3 regions of the Rhizobacter sp. P2_H3 genome follow, and region 3 is predicted to be linked to each of the others. Evidence: predicted binding sites of a transcription regulator. Region 3 holds the regulator's gene; each other region holds the start of a gene.
The links. Region 3 encodes FliA, which starts transcription of late flagellar genes. Its sites were predicted from a motif close to CTAAAGTTTNNNNNNNNNNNGCCGNTA; they were not measured.

Region 1 (6,039 bases), on a different contig from region 3:
TTGTAGACCAGGTCGAAATTGACGTTGCCCAGCTGCCCCGATTGGTTCAGGTAGGCCTGGATGCGGATCGTGCCGGCGAACTCCGCAAAGCCTTGGGTCGAGGGTTGCAGCACCGCCGCGAGGCTGCCGTCCGCGGCCTCGCTGAACGTGACCGGCACCTGCGGCAGGCCTGACGGCCGGCGCGCATCGGGCAGGTCGAACGCGACGGCGCGCGTCACCAGCAGCGGCAGCGGGCGATCGTCGTCATCGACGGCGCGCACCGTGAGGCGCACCGATTCGGCGCCGCTCGCGAACACGCGGTCCTGCGTGCTGCGCACGCGCACGCCCTTGGCCGGCTGGCCGCCCGGGGTGCGCAACGGCATCTCCTCGGCCACCGGGTCGAACGGGCGCACCTGGTCGGGGTGCTCGCCCAGCGGGCGCGCCTCGTGCGGGTAGCGGGTCGAGGTCTTGTACTTGGTGAGCGTGTCTTCGGCGCGGGTGAGCCGCTGCTGCCACAGGTCGAGCTGCGCGCGGCGTGCCTGCACCGCGCTCGCACTGAAGGATGCAGAGGGTGGCACTGCCGGTCTCGGGCTTGCGGTCTGCACTGCCACGGCGGGCAGGATGACAGGCGCCTCGGTCGGCGCCTCGCGCCCGAACGAGAGTGCAGCCAGCAACGCCGCGACGCTGACGCAGGCCATGACGATCAGCAGAGGCCTTCCCATTCAAGCGTGCGCGTCGGCCCAGCGGACGCCGTGGAACCGGCTTTGCCGGGCCACTGGCGGCGCCCCCTCGAGGGGGAGGCGCGCAGCGCCTCGGGGGTGGGCCATCATCTAGCGTTGGTGACCATGTCGGCGCGGACTTTCGAAACCACGCCGCCCCAGTTCTTGTTCGTGTAGTGGTTGAAGGCCTCGGCATCGTCGCGGAACACCACCGAATGGTTGCTCCACTTGGCGCGGCCGCCTTCGTTGTTCGCGGTGCCCAGCGTCAGGTCGTTGCACAGCCAGTCGCTCGGGTTGCAGAAGCTCGCGCCCGAGCTGCCCGAGACGCCGCCGCTCGAGTGATAGGCGACGACCTCGTCGTCCTGCCCCGGCAGCACGAAGGAGTACAGCGTGCCCTTGGCGCCGGCGTACATGTAGAACCAGGTCGCGCGGGTGTTGCTGTGGTCGTACAGCGCGCGGGCGGTGGCGGTCTTCAGGTCGGACACCAGCGGCTCCGAGACGGCCCAGTCGCCGGCGTCGGCCAGTTCGCTGCCGCCCCCGGCGCCGGCGGCGATGTCGACCCACTTGATGTTCCAGCCGACCTGGGTCGTGCCGTCGCTGTTGCCGCATTCGCCGGTCGAGCTCGCGATCGCGGTTTTCTTGTAGCGCGCCGTGCCGCCGTACAGCGAGAGCGCGTAGCCGATCATCAGGTCGCCCGCGCTGTGCGCCGCGACGTAGCACCAGTTCGGCCCGGTGCAGTAGCAGTCGAGCGCGTTGCGCACCAGGTAGTTCTGGTCGGAGACGTGGTTGTAGCCGTCCCAGTTGACCGATTTCTTGTTGACGCCGGCCTCGACGGTCGCCGGCCCCCAGTAGGTGAAGTCGGCATAGTTGCCGAGGATCCCGCCGCCGGTGCGGCCATTGATCCACAGCGAGTAGTTGGTCGCCAGGGCCGCCGTCGTCAGGCCGACGAGCACGGCGCCGATCCCGGCCAGGCACAGCCGCGTGAGGTGTCGCATTGGGTTGTCTCCCTGTGTTGTCGAGACCTGCATGAAACCGATCTCGCGAGGCCCGAAAAGTACGCTCGTGCGGAAAAGTTCAGAAGCCCGAAGTTCCCCTCTTGACTTGCGCGATGTTCGCCCGCGTGTCTTGCACTTTCGTGTCAGCCCTCTGGCCTCACAGCCCGCACAACTTGCGGAACGGCCCCAGCACCGCCTCGCCGCGGAACGGCTTGACGATCCAGCCGGTGACGCCGATCGCCTTGCCGCGCTCGCGCATCTCGGCGTTGTCCTCGGTGGTCAGCATCACGATGCGCACCGCCGCGTTCCCGAGCTCGGTGCGGATCTTCTCGGCCATCGTCAGGCCGTCCATGTTCGGCATGTTGATGTCGCTCACCACCAGCTTGATGGCCGGGTCGAGCGCCAGCTGGCGCAGGCCGTCGCGCCCGTCGTTGGCCTGGGCCACGTCGAAGCCGTTCTGCTTCAGGAAGCTGCAGACGATCTCGCGCATCGTCTGGGAGTCGTCGACGACCAGGATCTGGGCCATTCAGTTTTTCTCTTCAGAAGAATTCCAGCTCGCCGGTGTTGTCGGTGGATGCCGGATTCGAGAACTCGACGAAGGCCTCGGGACGGAACAGCAGGTTGAAGATGAAGCGCTGCACGATGGTCAGCGAACGCTGGCGCGGGTGGTTCGGGTCCGCGAGCTGGTAGCGGATGCACAGCTGCGGATCCTGCGAGCCGAACGAGATGTACTTCTGCTCGTGGTTGATCACGATCGGCACCTGCGTCTGCTGCGTCGGGAACGCCTCGGGCGGGATGTAGTGGTTCTTGAACGCACCCCAGATCAGGTTCGTGGTCYCGGCGATCAGGTTGTTCAGCTCGCGAAAGCCCAGGTCGCCGCCGACGCCCTCGAAACCCATGCCCTGGGCCATGCCCTGGCGCAGCGCGCCTTCCTCGGTCTGCAGCATCATGTAGCCGCGGCACCAGGTGCTCTCCAGCGCGATCAGCGTCGACACCTGGCCGTAGATGATGCGGTCGTGCACCACGTAGGGCGCCCCGGCCTCCACCGTCGCGTTCGGGAACATCGAGCGGATGGCCTTGCAGGTCAGCTCGACGATGCCGTGCACCAGCGCCATCGGGTAGCGCAGGCCGAACAGGCTGCGCTCGATGTGGGCGCGCAGCTCATCGAGCTGGCCGCTGGTCCACGGGTGCGTGATGCAGCGCGACTCGTCGTCGGTCAGGGCTCGCGTGCTGGTGCGGCGCAGGAAGATCGGCAGCTCCGGGCGCTGGCGGTGCAGGGCCTGGGCGAGCTTCAGGCTGTCCGGCCCGTCGCAGGGCAGGTCTTCGGCCAGCAGCACGCCGGCCAGGTCCTTGTGCTGGGCCAGCGCGTCCATCGCGTCGGCCGCGGCGCGCGGCACGGTGATGATCCCGAGCGTCTCGCAGAACTTGAGCAGTTCGGGATAGTGCTTCGGATCGTGTTCGAGCAGGAGCACCTTGGCGGCGAGGAAAGCGGTATCGGCCATGGGAGGAGTTATCGGCAGCATGGCAGAGGGCTGAAAGCATCCCCAATCTTTTTGTCGTTCACCGTGCCGATGTGCCGGGGGGCGCTCAATGGCGCGTCAGATAATTCACGGCTTTTCTACCTGCTTCATCCCTTCCAGAGGATTCCCATGTTCCAACGTCCGACAGCCGTTCTCGCGGCTGCATGCGCCTTGTTCATCGCCGGTTGCGCCACCGAAAGCTCCCGCACGCTGGAGGTCGCCAAGGTGCAGGCGGCCGCCGCGCCGTTCAACGGCACGCGCCTGCCGGTCTCGGTCGGCAAGTTCGACAACCGCTCCACCTTCATGCGCGGCGTGTTCTCCGATGGTGTCGACCGCCTCGGCAGCCAGGCCAAGACCACGCTGATCGCGCACCTGCAGCAGTCGCAGCGCTTCTCGGTGCTCGACCGCGACAACATGTCCGAGACCAGCCAGGAGGCCAAGTTGCAGGGCACGGCGCAGAAGCTGCGCGGCGCCTCGTACGTGGTGACCGGCGACATCTCCGAGTTCGGCCGCAAGGAGGTCGGCGACCACCAGCTGTTCGGCCTGTTCGGCCGCGGCAAGACGCAGATCGCCTACGCGAAGATCACGCTGAACATCGTCAACAGCCTGACCGCCGAGGTCGTCTACTCGGCGCGCGGTGCCGGCGAGTACGAGCTGTCGAACCGCGAGGTGCTCGGCTTCGGCGGCACCGCCAGCTACGACGCGACGCTGAACGGCAAGGTGCTCGATCTTGCGATGCGCCAGGCGGTCGACGACCTCGTCACCGCGAAGGACAGTGGTCAGTGGGGCAAGGAGACAGCCAAGTGACAGGGCGCTTCCTTGTCGCCGCCTGTGCGCTGGCGCTGCTGGCCGGCTGCGCGAAGCCGCGCCCGCCGTTGTACCTGTGGGAGTCGTTCCCGCGCCAGCAGTACGACGCGCTGCAGCGCGGCGGCGCCGGCGCGCAGGAGCAGATCGCCGCGCTGGAGGAGCACGTCGTGAAGGCGCGTGCGCAGAATGCCGCGTTGCCGCCCGGCCTGCGGGCCCACCTGGGCATGCTGAAGCTGTCGATCGGCGACCCGGGCGAGGCGCGCCAGCTCTGGCAGGCCGAGAAGCTCGCGTTCCCGGAATCGGCGCCCTACATGGACCAGTTGCTCAAGCGCCTGGACGGCCCCGTGGCCAAGACGGAGAAACCGGCATGACGCGCGTTCGATCCCTCATCCTGTGGGCTGCCGTCGCCGGCGCCGCGCTGCTCGGTGGCTGTGCCACCTCGCCGGCCTACGACTACACGGCCTTCAATCGCGCGAAACCGGCCTCGCTGCTGGTGTTGCCGCCGCTCAACGAGTCGCCCGAGATCAGCGCGACCGCCTCCGTCTGGAGCCAGGCGACCCGGCCGTTGGCCGAAGCGGGCTACTACGTGCTGCCGGTCACGCTGGTCGACGAGACCTTCCGCCAGAACGGCGTGGACACCGCGCACGACGCCCAGGAGGTCTCGCTGAAGAAGCTGCGCGAGTTCTTCGGTGCCGACGCGGCGGTCTACATCAAGGTGCGCAAGTACGGTGCGAGCTACACGGTGCTGGCCAGCGAGACGCGCGTCGAGGTCGAGGCCCGCATCGTCGACCTGCGCAGCGGCGAGCTGCTGTGGAAGGGCTCGGCGGTGGCCAGCTCGTCCGAGGAGCAGCAGCAGTCGCAAGGCGGCCTGATCGGCGCGCTGGTGGGTGCGCTGGTGCGGCACGTCATGAGCAACGCCACCGACGAGTCGTACCGCTGGGCCGGGGTGGCCGACGATCGCATGCTGGGGGCGCCGCGCCGCAACGGCGTGCTGCCGGGGCCGCGCTCGCCGCTGTACGGTCAGCCGATGCCGGTGCAGTGACCGCTTCCGGCTGTGTCCGCGCACGAGAGAAGTGCGCGGCCAGCCGGAACGCGAGCAGCCCTGCGGCGATGCCGGCGAAGACCCACGCTGACACGTGGCCCACCTTCGCCTGCAGCACGCCATGCAGCGCCGCGAGCGCGACCGCTGCATGCACCAGCTTGTGCAGCCGCACCCAGTGGCGCTTCATCCGGCGGATCGCCCATTGAGTGGAGGTCAGCGCCAGCGGCAGCAGCAACAGCAGCGCCGCCGAGCCGATCGCGATGAACGGCCGCTCGGCCAGGTCCTGCGCATACGCGCGCAGCGTGCCGGCATCGAAGCCCAGGTAGAGACCGAGGTGCACCACCGCATAGCCGAAGCTCCACAGCCCGAGCTGGCGGCGTTGGCGGATCAGCGCGTTCCAGTCGCCGATGCGCCGCCCGCAGTGCAGCGCGACGGCGCGCGACAGCCACACCGACATGCGGCGCAGCGGCGTGATCGCGAGTGTCGCCAGCAGCAGCCCCATGGCCCACCAGCCGCTCGCGTGCGTCAGCGCGGCGATCGGATCGGGGCCGAGCGTGCCGGCGATGAACGCGAAGCCCCAGCGCAGGCCCGGCCAGGTGCCGAGTGCGAAGCACAGCAGCGGCAGCAGCCTAGAAATGCCGTGAGAGATCCATGCCGGCATACAGCGACGCGACCTCGGCCGCGTACCCGTTGAAGGGCAGGGTGGGGCGCTTGGCGAGCTCGCCCAGCCGCAGCTCGCGGCGCTGCGACCAGCGCGGGTGCGGCACCTCCGGGTTCACGTTGCCGAAGTAGCCGTACTCCGACGGCGCGGCCTGCATCCAGGTCGTCGCGGGCGGCGCCTCCACGAGCCGGATGTGCGTGATGGCCTTCGGGCTCTTGAAGCCGTACTTCCACGGCACCGCCAGCCGCAGCGGCGCGCCGTTCTGCGGCGGCAGCGCGTTGCCGTACAGGCCGGTGGCCACCAGCGTCAGCGGGTG
Region 2 (6,039 bases), on a different contig from region 3:
TGCCTCGATCACCGCGGTGACCGCCGCGACGACCGTGATCGACAGCACGACCACCTCGGCGACGCTGGCCACCGTGATCGACAGCATCGACCAGGCGCTGAACCTGGTGAACGACACCCGCGCCACCTACGGTGCGAGCCAGTCGCGCTTCGATTCGGTGATCTCGAACCTGCAGACCAACGTCGAGAACCAGTCTGCCGCCCGCAGCCGCATCATGGACGCCGACTTCGCGGCCGAAACCGCCGCGCTGAGCCGCTCGCAGATCCTGCAGCAGGCCGGCAACGCGATGGTGGCCCAGGCCAACCAGCTGCCGCAGCAGGTGCTGCAGCTGCTGAAGGGCTGATGAACGACGAGTGAGACGTGGTGCGTGAAAAATTTCGCACCCGGGGGCTCAAGTTGCCGGCTGTGACTCCGATACACGCGATATCGGATTCCCCTTGGGGGAAGCCTTCCTTCTTTTAGGACAGTGGCAGCGAGGCTTCCTCTGCTTGCCGTCCACTCTTCCGAAAGGTCACGGTCATGGCATCAGTTACATCAGCGGGGATCGGCAGCGGCCTCGACGTCGAATCGATCATCACGAAGTTGATGACGGTCGAAAAGCTGCCCGTCACGCAACTGCAGACCGAAGCGTCGAAGATCCAGACCAAGATCTCCGCTTACGGCTCCATTCAATCCTCGGTGTCGGCCTTCCGCGACGCCGCGCTCGCGCTGACGCGCTCCACCACCTGGGGCGCGACGGCGGCCACCTCCGCCGACACCTCCTCCGTCACCGTGTCCAGCGGCTCCAGCGCCGCAGCCGGCAACTATGCCGTCAGCGTGCAGAAGCTGGCTGCCGCACAGTCGGTGGCGAGCACCAGCTTCGCTTCCAGCAGCACCGTCGTCGGCGAAGGCGCACTGACCATCGACGTCGGCAGCTGGGACATCGGCGAGCCGGGCTTCAAGGCCCGCGCGACCATCAACTCGATGAACATCGCGATCAGCGCGACCGACACGCTGGCCGACGTGCGCGACAAGATCAATTCGGCGGGCGGCGGTGTCTCCGCCTCCATCGTCACCGATTCGAGCGGCGCCCGGCTGGTGCTGTCGTCGACGGCCACCGGCGTCGGCAACGGCTTCCGGGTGACGGCGAGCGGCGCCGGCCCTTCGGCCTTCGCGTACGACGCGACCGACGGCAGCGCCGCGATGACGCGCACCCAGACCGCCGCCGATGCGCAGGCGAGGATCAACGGCCTGGACATCACCTCGGCGAGCAACACGCTGAACGACGTGGTGCAGGGCCTGACGATGAACCTGCAGAAGGTCACCACCGGTGACGTACAGGTCAGCGTCGCGCAGGACAACACCTCGATCAAGAGCGCGCTCACGAACTTCACGGCCGCCTACAACGGGCTGGCGTCGCTGCTGAAGACGCAGACCAAGTACGACGATTCGACCAAGACGGCCGGCACGCTGCAGGGCGATAGCACCGCGGTGTCGCTGCAGCGCCAGCTGCGCACGATGCTGACGGGCACCGGCTCGGCCTCGAGCGCGTTCCCGACGCTGTCGTCGATCGGGCTGGAGATCCAGACCGACGGCACGCTGAAGGTCAACGACACCAAGCTGACCAGCGCACTGGGCAACCTGAGCGAGATGAAGAAGGCGTTCGCCAACAGCGACGCGACCGACTCGGCCAACGACGGCTTCGCGCAGAAGCTGCGCGCGCTGGGCGACCAGGTGCTGGGCACCGACGGCTCGCTGGCGGCCCGCACCAGCGGGCTGAACAGCACGCTGAAGGACAACCAGGAACGGCAGGACGACATCACTGACCGGATGACGAACACCGAGAAGCGCCTGCGCGCCCAGTACACCGCGCTCGACACGAAGATGGCGGGGCTGAACACGCTCAGCACCTACATCACGCAGCAGATCGCCAACTGGAACAAGAGCACAGGCTGAAGGAGCGCCCCGCAGGGGCGCACTCCGGTCGATCCGTGCAACACCGTCAGACCCCGGTCCGGACGGTGTTTTCACTGGAGCAGGTGCCCGCAACATCCCTTCACACTTGAGGGAGAAATGGACCCTGTTTCACCCCACTTGTGCGGCCTAAAGGCCGCGCGGGGCGGGCCGATAAACAGTGCATCCAGTCACGCACAAGGCCAAGAACATGTTCGGTTCCGACTACTCCGCATCGCCCTTCGGCGGCCGCAGCAATGCCTACCAGGCAGTGCAGGTCGGCACCGGGGTCGACGGCGCATCGCCGCACCAGCTGATCGCCATGCTGTTCGACGGGCTGATCGATTGCATCGCCCAGGCGCGTGGCGCCATCCGCAACAAGAAGATCGAGGAGAAGGGCCGTGCCCTCGGCCGCGCGGTGCGCATCGTCGATGAAGGCCTGAAGGCCGGCCTGAACCTGAAGGACGGTGGCGCGCTCGCCGCCCAGCTGAACGACCTGTACGCCTACATGGCCCTGCGCCTGACGCAAGCCAACCTGCACAGCGACGAGGCGGCCCTCGACGAATGCGTGCAACTGATCGAGCCCCTGCGCAGCGCCTGGGCCGAGATCGACATCAAGACCGCCGCCTGAGCCAGGACCCGCACACCATGAAGCATTTCCAGATCGACCGGTCGAACGACAACGGAGACCACCCCATGAACAAGGCCCTGTTGAACTACTACGAAGCCATCGAGCGCGCCAGCCAGGACATGCTCGAAGCCGCCCGCGTCGGCAACTGGGACCACGTGGTCAAGCTCGAAGGCGCCTGCGCCGTGCTGATCTCGCAGCTCAAGCACGCCGCCGCGCAGCGCCCGCTGGATTCCGAGGAAGCCCAGTTGAAATCGCGCATCATGCAGCGCATCCTGGTCAATGATGCCGAGATCCGCCACCTGGCCGAACCGTGGCTGGAAGACCTGGACGCGATCCTCGCCGGCAAGCCGAAGACCGTTCACTGAGCCGTTCGCTGACGTTCACTGATCGCGGCGGGCCGTCCCGCCGACCGGAGCCGAATTTGGACACGATGCCGATGCCGCTGGACGTGCTGGCCGCCACCCATGGCGGGCTGGACGATTTCCGCCTCTCCGCCGTGCCCGAGGTGCTGGCGATGCTCAAGCGGCTGCAGGACGGCAACGTGATCGTCCACCTGAACGGCAGCGACGGCGCCAACTACACCACCACGCTGTGGTCGATCGACCCGGTGCGCGGCCTGATCAGCTTCAGTGCCGAAGGCGAGAACAACCAGGTGCAGGCGCTGGTCGAGTCGGCGGACGCCGTCGCGGTCGCCTACCTGGACAGCATCAAGCTGCAGTTCGACGCGGTCGGGCTGGTGATGGTGCACAACGGCCGCAACGCGGTGCTGAACTGCGCGATGCCGCGCGAGCTGTTCCGCTTCCAGCGCCGCAGCGGGTTCCGCGTGCGCCCGCTGCTGCGCAGCACGCCGGTGGCGCGCGTGCGCCACCCGGCCATCCACGAGATGCCGCTCGCGCTGCGCGTGCTCGACGTGAGCATCGGCGGCTGCGCGCTGTTCCTGCCCGACGACGTGCCGCCGCTGCCGGCCGGCGTGGTGCTCAACGGCGTGCAGATGGACCTCGATGTCGACACGCGGGTGCACGTCGCGCTGCGCCTGCAGCACGTGACCTCGATCAACCCCGATTCGCGCGGCGTGCGCCTCGGCTGCGAGATCGTCAACCCGAGCAGCGACGTGTCGCGCGCGTTGCAGCGCTACATCGACCAGACCCAGAAACGGCAGCGCCTGCTGGCCGGAGGCTAGCCTTCCTTCGCGCGCGGCCGGGCGTGGCAAGATCGCCCCTGGTTGAACAACGAAGGCCAGCGCGTGCGCATCCAGATCGAGCCCGGTGTGAGGCTGTTCGTCGACGTCGAAGGCCCCGGCCACGTCCCCGACGGCAACGGTGTGCGGGAAAAGCCCAGCCTGGTGCTGCTGCACGGCGGTCCGGGGTTCGACCACGTCGCCTTCAAGCCGCTGTTCTCCCGCCTGGCCGACCTGGCCCAGGTCGTCTACTACGACCACCGCGGCCACGGCATGAGCGACCGCCGCCCGCCGTCGGAGTGGACGCTGGACACCTGGGCCGACGACGTGGTGCGGCTGTGCGATGCGCTCGGCATCGTCAAGCCGATCGTGCTCGGCCAGTCGTTCGGCGGCTTCGTCGCACAACGCTACATCGCGCGCCACCCGGCGCATGCCGCCAAGGTGATCCTGTCGAGCACTGCCGGCAGCATKGCGATGCCGCGCAAGCTGGCGATGTTCGAGCAGCTCGGCGGCCGCGAGGCGCGCGACGTGGCCGAGCGCTTCTGGGCCGATCCGAGCGACGAGAACAACGCCGTCTACCAGCGCGTCTGCAAGCCGCTGTACAACCCGAGCCTGGTCGGCCGCGTCGAGAGCGCGCCCTGGCGCTTCACCGCCCCCGAGATCCTGCAGGCCTTCATCCGCGGCGAGCAGCGGCAGATGAACCTGCTGCCCGGACTGGCCGCCGCGCAATGTCCGGTGCTGGTGCTGGCCGGCGAACTCGACCCGGTGTGCCCGCTCGAAGATGCGCAGGACATCGCCGCGGCGCTGCCTGCGCGCTGGCGGCAGTTCCAGTCGTTCCCCGGCATCGGCCACGGCGCCTGGCGCGAGAAGCCGAACGAGGCCTTCGACGTGCTGCGCCGCTTCATCACCGACCCCGCTTGACGCCACGACCACGGCCAGGATGCACGCGATGACCACTGAAGAACTGTTCCGCGAAGACGCCGCGCTCGACGAATGCGAGGCGCGCATCACCGCCCTCGGCGAGACCGGCGTGCAGCTCGACCGCACCGTGTTCTACCCGCTCGGCGGCGGGCAGGCCGGCGACCGCGGCGAGCTGCGGCTGGCCGACGGCCGCGTGCTGCAGATCGCCGACACCCGCAAGGGCGTGGCGCCGGGCGAGATCGTCCATGTGCCGGCGCCCGGCCAGGAGGCGCTGCTCGCCACCCTGGCGCCCGGCCAGCCGGTGACCGCCCGCATCGACCGGGCGCGCCGCGAGCGCCACATGCGCTTCCACACGGCCACCCACCTGCTGTGCGCGCTGGTGCCGCACCCGGTCGACGGCTGCTCGATCACCGCCGACTCGGCGCGGCTCGATTTCCACATGACCAACCCGCTCGACAAGGAGGCACTGACCGCCGGCCTCGCCCGCCTGGTGGCCGGCGCGCACCCGGTGCGCCACCGCTGGATCAGCGAGGCCGAGCTCGATGCCAACCCCGGCCTGGTGCGCAGCATGAGCGTGCAGCCGCCGCGCGGCCTCGGGCGCGTGCGGGTGCTGGAGATCGAAGGGGTCGACCTGCAGCCCTGCGGCGGCACGCATGTCGCGAACACCGCCGACATCGGCGCGGTGGTGGTGACGAAGATCGAGAAGAAGTCGGCGCAGACGCGGCGCGTGGTGCTGGGGTTCGCGGCGCCGCTGTCATGAGCTCGAACGGCGACGCCGGCTCTGACCAGCGTGAGCTGCGTTGGTCGACGACGCGCTGGGGGGCGGAGCCGCCGTCGCTGCCGATGCTCGACCCGGTGCTGATGGGCGTGCTGCTGGAGCACATCAACACCCGCGTCGCGGTGGTCGGCCGCGACGGGCGCTACCTGTACGCCAACCTCGAGGCGCTGCGCTTCATGGGCCTGCCGTCCGAGCGCGTGATCGGCCACCACATGTCCGAGGTGCTCGACGACGGCGTCTACCGCAACTTCGTGCCGATCTTCGAGCGGCTGTTCGCCGGCGAGTCGCTGCACCTGCAGGGCTGGGTGCACTACCAGCAGCAGGGCCGCCGCTACCGCGAGCAGGTGCTGGTGCCGTACACGCCGGGCGGCGGGCCGGTGCAGGCGGTGGTGGTCTGCGGGCTCGACCACACCGACCTGCGCCAGGGCGAAGAGGAACTCGCGCTGCGCCAGGAGCAGCTGCGCGCCAGCGAGGCGCTGAAGTCGGCGATCGTCGACCACGCGCTCGCCGCGCTGATCTCCACCGACGCCGACGGCCGCATCGTCGAGTTCAACCCGTCGGCCGAGGCGATCTTCGGACGCCGGCGCGCCGACGTGGTCG
Region 3 (6,039 bases):
CCCGGCGTGTCGGCATTCGCGATGTTGCCGGCGATCAGACGCTGGCGCTCCGAGCGCAGCGCAAGCGCCTGGCCCTGGAAGTCGAGCGAATTGGTCAGATTGTTCAGCATGGCGGCGTGTCCTTTCGGTCCGCGGCGTCGGTCGGTGCCGAGGCCATGGGCGATGTGAAAGGATTGTGGGCAGCGCCTCCTGAAACATAAGCGGGAATAGCGGCCGGTTTGTCCGCCATTTCGGTGCCTTGCCCGGCGCGCACCCCTCCTACAGTCGAGGCGTGAACCCAACCCCTGCCCTTGTTGCCTTCGTCGTTGTCGCGACAGCCTGCGCTGCTTCAGCAGCACAGCCGTCCGCGGCTGCGTCGCCGCTCGAGCAGCAGGCGCTCTCCTTCGTGCAGGCCCAGCTGGGCAGCAACACGCTGCCGGGCCGCGTCGAGGTCGTCGCCGGTCCGCTGGACGCCCGGCTGCGCCTCGCCCCCTGCCAGCAAGTCCTGGCTTATCTGACACCGAACACCCGGCTGTGGGGCAAGACCCGGGTCGGGCTGCGCTGCACCCAGGGTGCGACGCCGTGGAATGTGTATCTGCCGGTGACCGTGAAGGTCTGGGGCCGGGCGCTGGTGATGGCCCAGGCGATGCCGGCCGGCCAGGTGCTGGCGGCCGCCGACGTCCGCGAGGCCGAGGTCGACCTCGCCGAGGACGCCAGCCCGGCGCTGACGGATGCCGCAGCCCTCGTCGGGCGCACGCTGGCCCGGTCGGTCGCGGCCGGCCAGGGCGTGCGCCAGGCCACCTTGAAGGCCCGGCAATGGTTTGCCCCGGGCGACACCGTGCGCATCCGGGCCGTCGGTGACGGCTACGCGGTGGCCGGCTCGGGCGAGGCGCTGACCGCCGGCATCGAGGGCCAGCCGGCGCGCGTGCGCACCGAAAGCGGCCGTCTCGTGACCGGCGTCGCGGTGGCGGAACACCAGTTGGAACTCGCATTGTGAAAAACTGTTCCAGGCACAACAATTCGGGTGAAACCCCTCAAGTCGCCACCGGGCGGGCCGATACACCGTGCATGTTGAAAGGCCGGGGCCTCTGTCCCGACCCAAGGAGTCCTTCATGAGCATCAAGATCGGCCATCAAGCAGAAGCAGCCGCGCCGACCCAGGCGGTCGGTGGCGCCACGCAGAAACAAGGGGCTGCCGCCAAGCCCGCCGAGCAGGCCACCCAGGCCGTCGGCGCCGCGGCACCCGAAGCCAGCACCACCGTCTCGCTGTCGAGCGCGGCCTCGTCGCTGACCGGCACGAGTTCGGCCAGCGCCGACTTCGACGCCGACAAGGTCAAGCGCATCTCCGACGCGATCGAGAACGGCTCGTTCAAGGTCAACCCGGAAGCCATCGCCGACAAGTTGATTTCCAACGCCCGCGAAGTCCTGGGTCATTGATCGTCATGCAGCAGCCGGTGATTCCCGCGTACGAAACCTCGCCCGAACTCGAGGCGACCCTCGGCGCGGTCGAGACGCAACTCGCCTCGCTGGGCGAGGCACTGCGCACGCGCGACAGCGCGGCGATCGACCTGCACGCGACCGAACTGCACCGCTCGCTGGCGCGTGCGGTCGACCACTTCTCCCGCGCCGCCCGCAGCGGCCCGGTGCCGACCCCGTTGCGCGAGCGCCTGGCGCTGGCCGGCGGCCTGGTGGCGGCACAGCGCGAATCGCTGGCGCGCGCCACCGCCGCACTCGATCGCGCGATCGACGTGCTGATGCCGCGCGAGCGGCCGGCGGCGGTCTACTCGGCGATCGGCCCCGCCGAACGCGGCAGCCGCGGCTCCATTCAAGCTTGAATGGAGCCCCCCAGTCGCTTCGCTCCTGCCCCCAAGGGGCGCCACCCCTCGGCCCGGCAAAGCCGGATCCTGGGGCGTTGCTTGATCAGCGCGGCCTGAACGGCGCTCTATAAAGCCACACCGGCCGGCCATCCGGGCAGAGGTGCCGAGCCACCGGGCGCAGTTCCTGCGCCTCGAATTCCAGACTTGCCATCCATGCGCCGGCGCGCAGCTCCTGCCGCGCCTTCGCGACCGCGCGCGGCATGCTCTCCGGCCGCTGGAACAGGTAGACCCCGTCGTACGCCGACCAGTCGGCCTGCCAGATGTCGCCACGCGTCACGCGCGCCGGGATGCGCTGCAGCCGACAACGCAGCCCGCACAGCAGCCGCACCGGCCAGCTCCACTCGATGCCGTCGAGCACCGCCCCCGGATACGCCACGTGCAACTCGCGCAGACCGTCGCCCAGCCCGCAGCCGGCGTCGAGCACGCGTGCGCCGTCCGGCAGCGGCATGAGCGACGGCAGGCCGCGCAATGCACCGCGCGGCGTCGGGAACACCGGCGCATCGCGCCAGGCATGGACGGGATAGAGGGCCAGCAGCGCGCCCATCGGCAGCAGCCAGGCCCAGGCAGGCAGCGCACCGGCGAGGCCGGAGGCCAGCAGCGAGAGGGGAAAGCCGAGTGCCACGAAGACGCGCCGCCAGCGCGTACCAGCCACGATCGGCAGCAGCGCCAGCACGCCGCCGAGCGCGGTGGCCAGCAGCAGCGCGATGCCGAGCGGCACGGCAGCACGCTGCAATCCGAAGAAGAGCCCCCAGGCCGCAGCCCAGGCCAGCAGCGCGGGCAGCGGCCAGATCACCCCGGCCCCGGCGTCAGAAGTTGAACGCGAGCCGCATGCCGCCCCAGTGCCGGCCCTGCACCGTGATCGGTGCGGCGGCTTCCTTCAGCAGCACGAACTGGCCACCGCCCATGTCGCGGCGGTAGGTCTGCAGCAGGAACGGGCGCTGGTTGCGCGCCGAAGCGAGCCCGGTGCGGTCGTTGAAGATGCGGCGGTAGCGGCTGTTGGCCGTGTCCCAGGCCAGGTCGCCGCGCTGCGGGTTGCAGTACTTCTTGTTGTGCGTCGCCACGTAGCCGTTGCGGTCGACCGCGATGCAGAACACCACCTTCGGGCTCAGCGTCAGCACGCGCTCCTGCACCTGCGGGAACAGCCGGTCGGCCAGCTCGATGAACTGCGTGGCGTGCTGCGCCGGGTTCGTGCCCGGCAGCGGCCGGTAGTTCTCGTCGAACAGGGCTGCCGGCGAAATGGTCTTGGTGCGCAGCGAATCCTCGAGCAGCTTGCCGATCTGCGCGGCCGCTTCCATCGCGGCCTGGATGAACGGCGTGTCCTCGGTCTCGATGCCGCATTCGGCGACCAGCTCGATCAGGTGCTCCGAGACCTTCAGGAAGGCCTCGCTGCGGCGCATCGCGCTGTCGAGCGCGGCGGTGGTCTGCTGGATCTCCGACTGCATCGCCCCCATCTGCACGTTGACGCCGCCGCAGATCTCGCGGCTTTGCGTGGCCGCGGCGGTGATGCTCGCGACACCGGCCTCGACATCGGCCAGCGCCTTGTGGAACCCGCCCTGCCGGACTTCGCCCGGCTTGACCTGGATCTCGCGCGACAAGGCCTCGATGCGGGTGTCGAGCACGCCCACGGTGCTCATGATCGCCTTCGACGACCCCTCGACCTTCGAGGCCAGGTCCTTCACCGCATCGGCCACCACGCCGAAGCCGCGACCGGCCTCGCCGGCGCGCTTGGCCTCGACCGAGGCGTTGAATGCCACCAGCCGCGTCTGCAGCGCGATCTGCGTGATCTCGCTGGCGGCCGCGGCCACCTCGCGCAGCGTGTCGACGATGCCCGACACCTCGGTGCCGACCGCCTCGACCGCGTCGCGCGCTCGTCCGACGGCCTCGAGGCTGCCGGCCGTCACGTCGCCGATCGCCTGCTGCGCCCGTGTCACTTCACCGAGCTGGCCGGCCAGCGCGAGCACGGCCTGCGCCTGGCGCGCCGACACCTTGCTCGCGTCGTCGAGCAGGCCGCGCACCTCGGCGGCGTCGCGGCCGACGCTGGACGCCTGCTTGCCGATCGACTGCACCGCGGCGCGCAGGTCGGGCTCGGCGGCCGCGCTCATGGCGCTCACCACGGGCTCGACCGGCTGCAGCTCGCGGCCCTTGCGGAACATTGCAAACATGTCGTCTCGATTTCTCTGTTCACCACTCGCGCAGCTTGACGCGCAAGCGGGCGATGGACTGGCTGTGCAGCTGGCAGACACGCGATTCGGTCACCTTCAGCACGGCCGCGATTTCCTTCAGGTTCATGTCGTGCTCGTAGTACATGCTCATCACGTACTGCTCGCGCTCCGGCAGCGTCTTGATGCCGTCGACCAGGGCCTGGCGCATGCGCTGGTCCTGCAGCTGCGCGAGCGGGTTGACCCCTTCGTCGGCGACGTGCCGGTCGAGGTAGTCATTGTCGCCATCGTCGCCCGACATGTCCTCCAGGTAAACCAGCTGGGTGCCGCGCACCTTGCCAAGCAGTTCCTGGTATTCGGGCAGCGTGACGCCCATCTCGCGGGCGATCTCGCTCTCGGCGGGCGCGCGGCCGAGCTTCTGCTCGAGCTTGTGCACCGCCGATTCGATGGTGCGCTGCTGCTTGCGCGTGCCGCGCGACAGGTAGTCGTTGCCGCGCAGCTCGTCGAGCATCGCGCCGCGGATGCGCTGCGTCGCGAAGGTCTCGAACTGCACGCCCTGGGCTGCGTCGAAGCGGCTCAGCGCGTCCGTCAGGCCGATCATGCCGACCTGGATCAGGTCGTCGATCTCGACGTTGGCAGGCAGCTTCGCGATCATCTGGTGCGCGAGGCGGCGCACCAGCGGGCTGTACTGCTTGAGCATCGTGTTGACGTCGAGTTGGCCTTTGGCGGTATACATGGGGTCAGCTCCGGGGAAATTCAGTTCAGGGCCTGCTGCGGGAAATCGCGGTACGCCGGGAAGGCGGTGGCGTACGCGGTTTCGACAGAGGCGGCAGGCTGCAGCACATCACGGGCCCAGCGGCGCAGGGCTGGCGTGGGCGGATCGTTGACATCGGACGCCGGGTCGACGTGCATCCAGTCGCGCAGCACGGCGCCCAGGAAGCCATCGGCACACGAGGCGATCTGCTGCGCGATGCGTTCAGCGCGCGGCGAATGGGGGGCGGCGCCGAGCAGCAGGTCGTGCACCATCAGGCCGGCGCGCTGCGTCAGCAGCTTCATCGCGGCGTAGGCGTGGGTCACGCTGCTCGGGCGGTCGTCGGCCAGCAGCAGCGGGCGGGCCTCGCTGCGCATGAACAAACGGCACAGGTCGGTCTCGGTGGCATGCACCAGCACCACGTCGGCATGCGGCGCGGCATCGGCAGCGGCATGCAGGAAGTTGGCGGTGCTGCCGTGCGCGTCCACATAGCGGATCGGCAGGCCGCGCGCGGCCAGGTACGACACCTGGTGCGACAGCGCCTCGACGCAGCCGGTCAGGCCGACGGCCGTCAGCTCGGCCGGGGCCGGCGCGCGGTCGGAGGCGTCGATCACCAGCACATGCGCGCCCAGCTCGCCGAAGGCGGTGCACAGGCGCTCCAGCATCACGCCGCCGAACGCCATGTTCGGGTTGGCCACCACCGGCACGAAACGCACGCGCGTCTGGCCGAACAGCTGGCGCAGGCCGTGGGCCTGGTCTTGCGGGAACGAGGAGTCGTAGGCGTCGTGCATGGGGCGCTGAGGACGAGTCGAGGGGGCTGTTCTTGTGGGATCGGGCGAGCGATCAGGCGTGCAGCGATCCGCGGGTGCGCAGCGCCGGCTGGCGCGCCGTGAAGATCAGGTTCACGTCGTCGGCATCCATGCGGTAGGCGGTGCCGGTGTTGGCGCGCAGCGCGCGATGCACCAGCGCGTGGGCCGACAGGCGGTGCCAGTCTTCGGGGACGCGCTGGCCGTTGGCGACGCCGACCACCTTCAGCTTGTGGCGGATCAGCGCGTCGAGCGCCGGGGCCAGCTTGACGGCTTCGTCGAGCTTGGACAGCACGATGCCCTTGCAGGCGGCGGCGCGGTACGAAACCATCACGTCCTCGATGGTCTCGCCCTGCGCGGCGGCGTTGACGACCAGCAGCTTCTGGATCGAGCGGTGGGCCAGCATGTCGAGCAGTTCGCGGGTGCGGCTGTCGCGCTGCGCCATGCCGGCGGTGTCGATCAGCACCA

Region 1: the regulator FliA is predicted to act here: its motif matches at 3,205-3,231, upstream of AC1D1T_RS19935 (chemotaxis protein CheX).
Region 2: the regulator FliA is predicted to act here: its motif matches at 2,083-2,109, upstream of fliS (flagellar export chaperone FliS).

Annotation. Positions count from the first base shown of each region.
Region 1 is NZ_JBFUFQ010000118.1:1,260-7,298, reverse strand. It holds gene AC1D1T_RS19950 (hypothetical protein) at 1-701, opposite strand, end outside; gene AC1D1T_RS19945 (hypothetical protein) at 806-1,693, opposite strand; gene AC1D1T_RS19940 (response regulator) at 1,851-2,219, opposite strand; gene AC1D1T_RS19935 (chemotaxis protein CheX) at 2,233-3,195, opposite strand; gene AC1D1T_RS19930 (CsgG/HfaB family protein) at 3,343-4,020, shown strand; gene AC1D1T_RS19925 (DUF4810 domain-containing protein) at 4,017-4,391, shown strand; gene AC1D1T_RS19920 (DUF799 domain-containing protein) at 4,388-5,062, shown strand; partial or broken gene AC1D1T_RS19915 (protein-methionine-sulfoxide reductase heme-binding subunit MsrQ) at 5,205-5,723, opposite strand; gene msrP (protein-methionine-sulfoxide reductase catalytic subunit MsrP) at 5,692-6,039, opposite strand, start outside.
Region 2 is NZ_JBFUFQ010000030.1:27,833-33,871, reverse strand. It holds gene AC1D1T_RS08690 (flagellin N-terminal helical domain-containing protein) at 1-343, shown strand, start outside; gene fliD (flagellar filament capping protein FliD) at 520-1,935, shown strand; gene fliS (flagellar export chaperone FliS) at 2,144-2,563, shown strand; gene AC1D1T_RS08675 (flagellar protein FliT) at 2,629-2,928, shown strand; gene AC1D1T_RS08670 (flagellar brake protein) at 2,994-3,743, shown strand; gene AC1D1T_RS08665 (alpha/beta fold hydrolase) at 3,786-4,661, shown strand; gene AC1D1T_RS08660 (alanyl-tRNA editing protein) at 4,690-5,421, shown strand; gene AC1D1T_RS08655 (hybrid sensor histidine kinase/response regulator) at 5,418-6,039, shown strand, end outside.
Region 3 is NZ_JBFUFQ010000085.1:16,189-22,227, forward strand. It holds gene flgB (flagellar basal body rod protein FlgB) at 1-110, opposite strand, end outside; gene flgA (flagellar basal body P-ring formation chaperone FlgA) at 272-976, shown strand; gene flgM (flagellar biosynthesis anti-sigma factor FlgM) at 1,092-1,415, shown strand; gene AC1D1T_RS16945 (hypothetical protein) at 1,421-1,813, shown strand; gene AC1D1T_RS16950 (class I SAM-dependent methyltransferase) at 1,899-2,648, opposite strand; gene AC1D1T_RS16955 (methyl-accepting chemotaxis protein) at 2,662-4,017, opposite strand; gene AC1D1T_RS16960 (RNA polymerase sigma factor FliA) at 4,037-4,750, opposite strand; gene AC1D1T_RS16965 (hypothetical protein) at 4,771-5,556, opposite strand; partial or broken gene flhF (flagellar biosynthesis GTPase FlhF) at 5,609-6,039, opposite strand, start outside.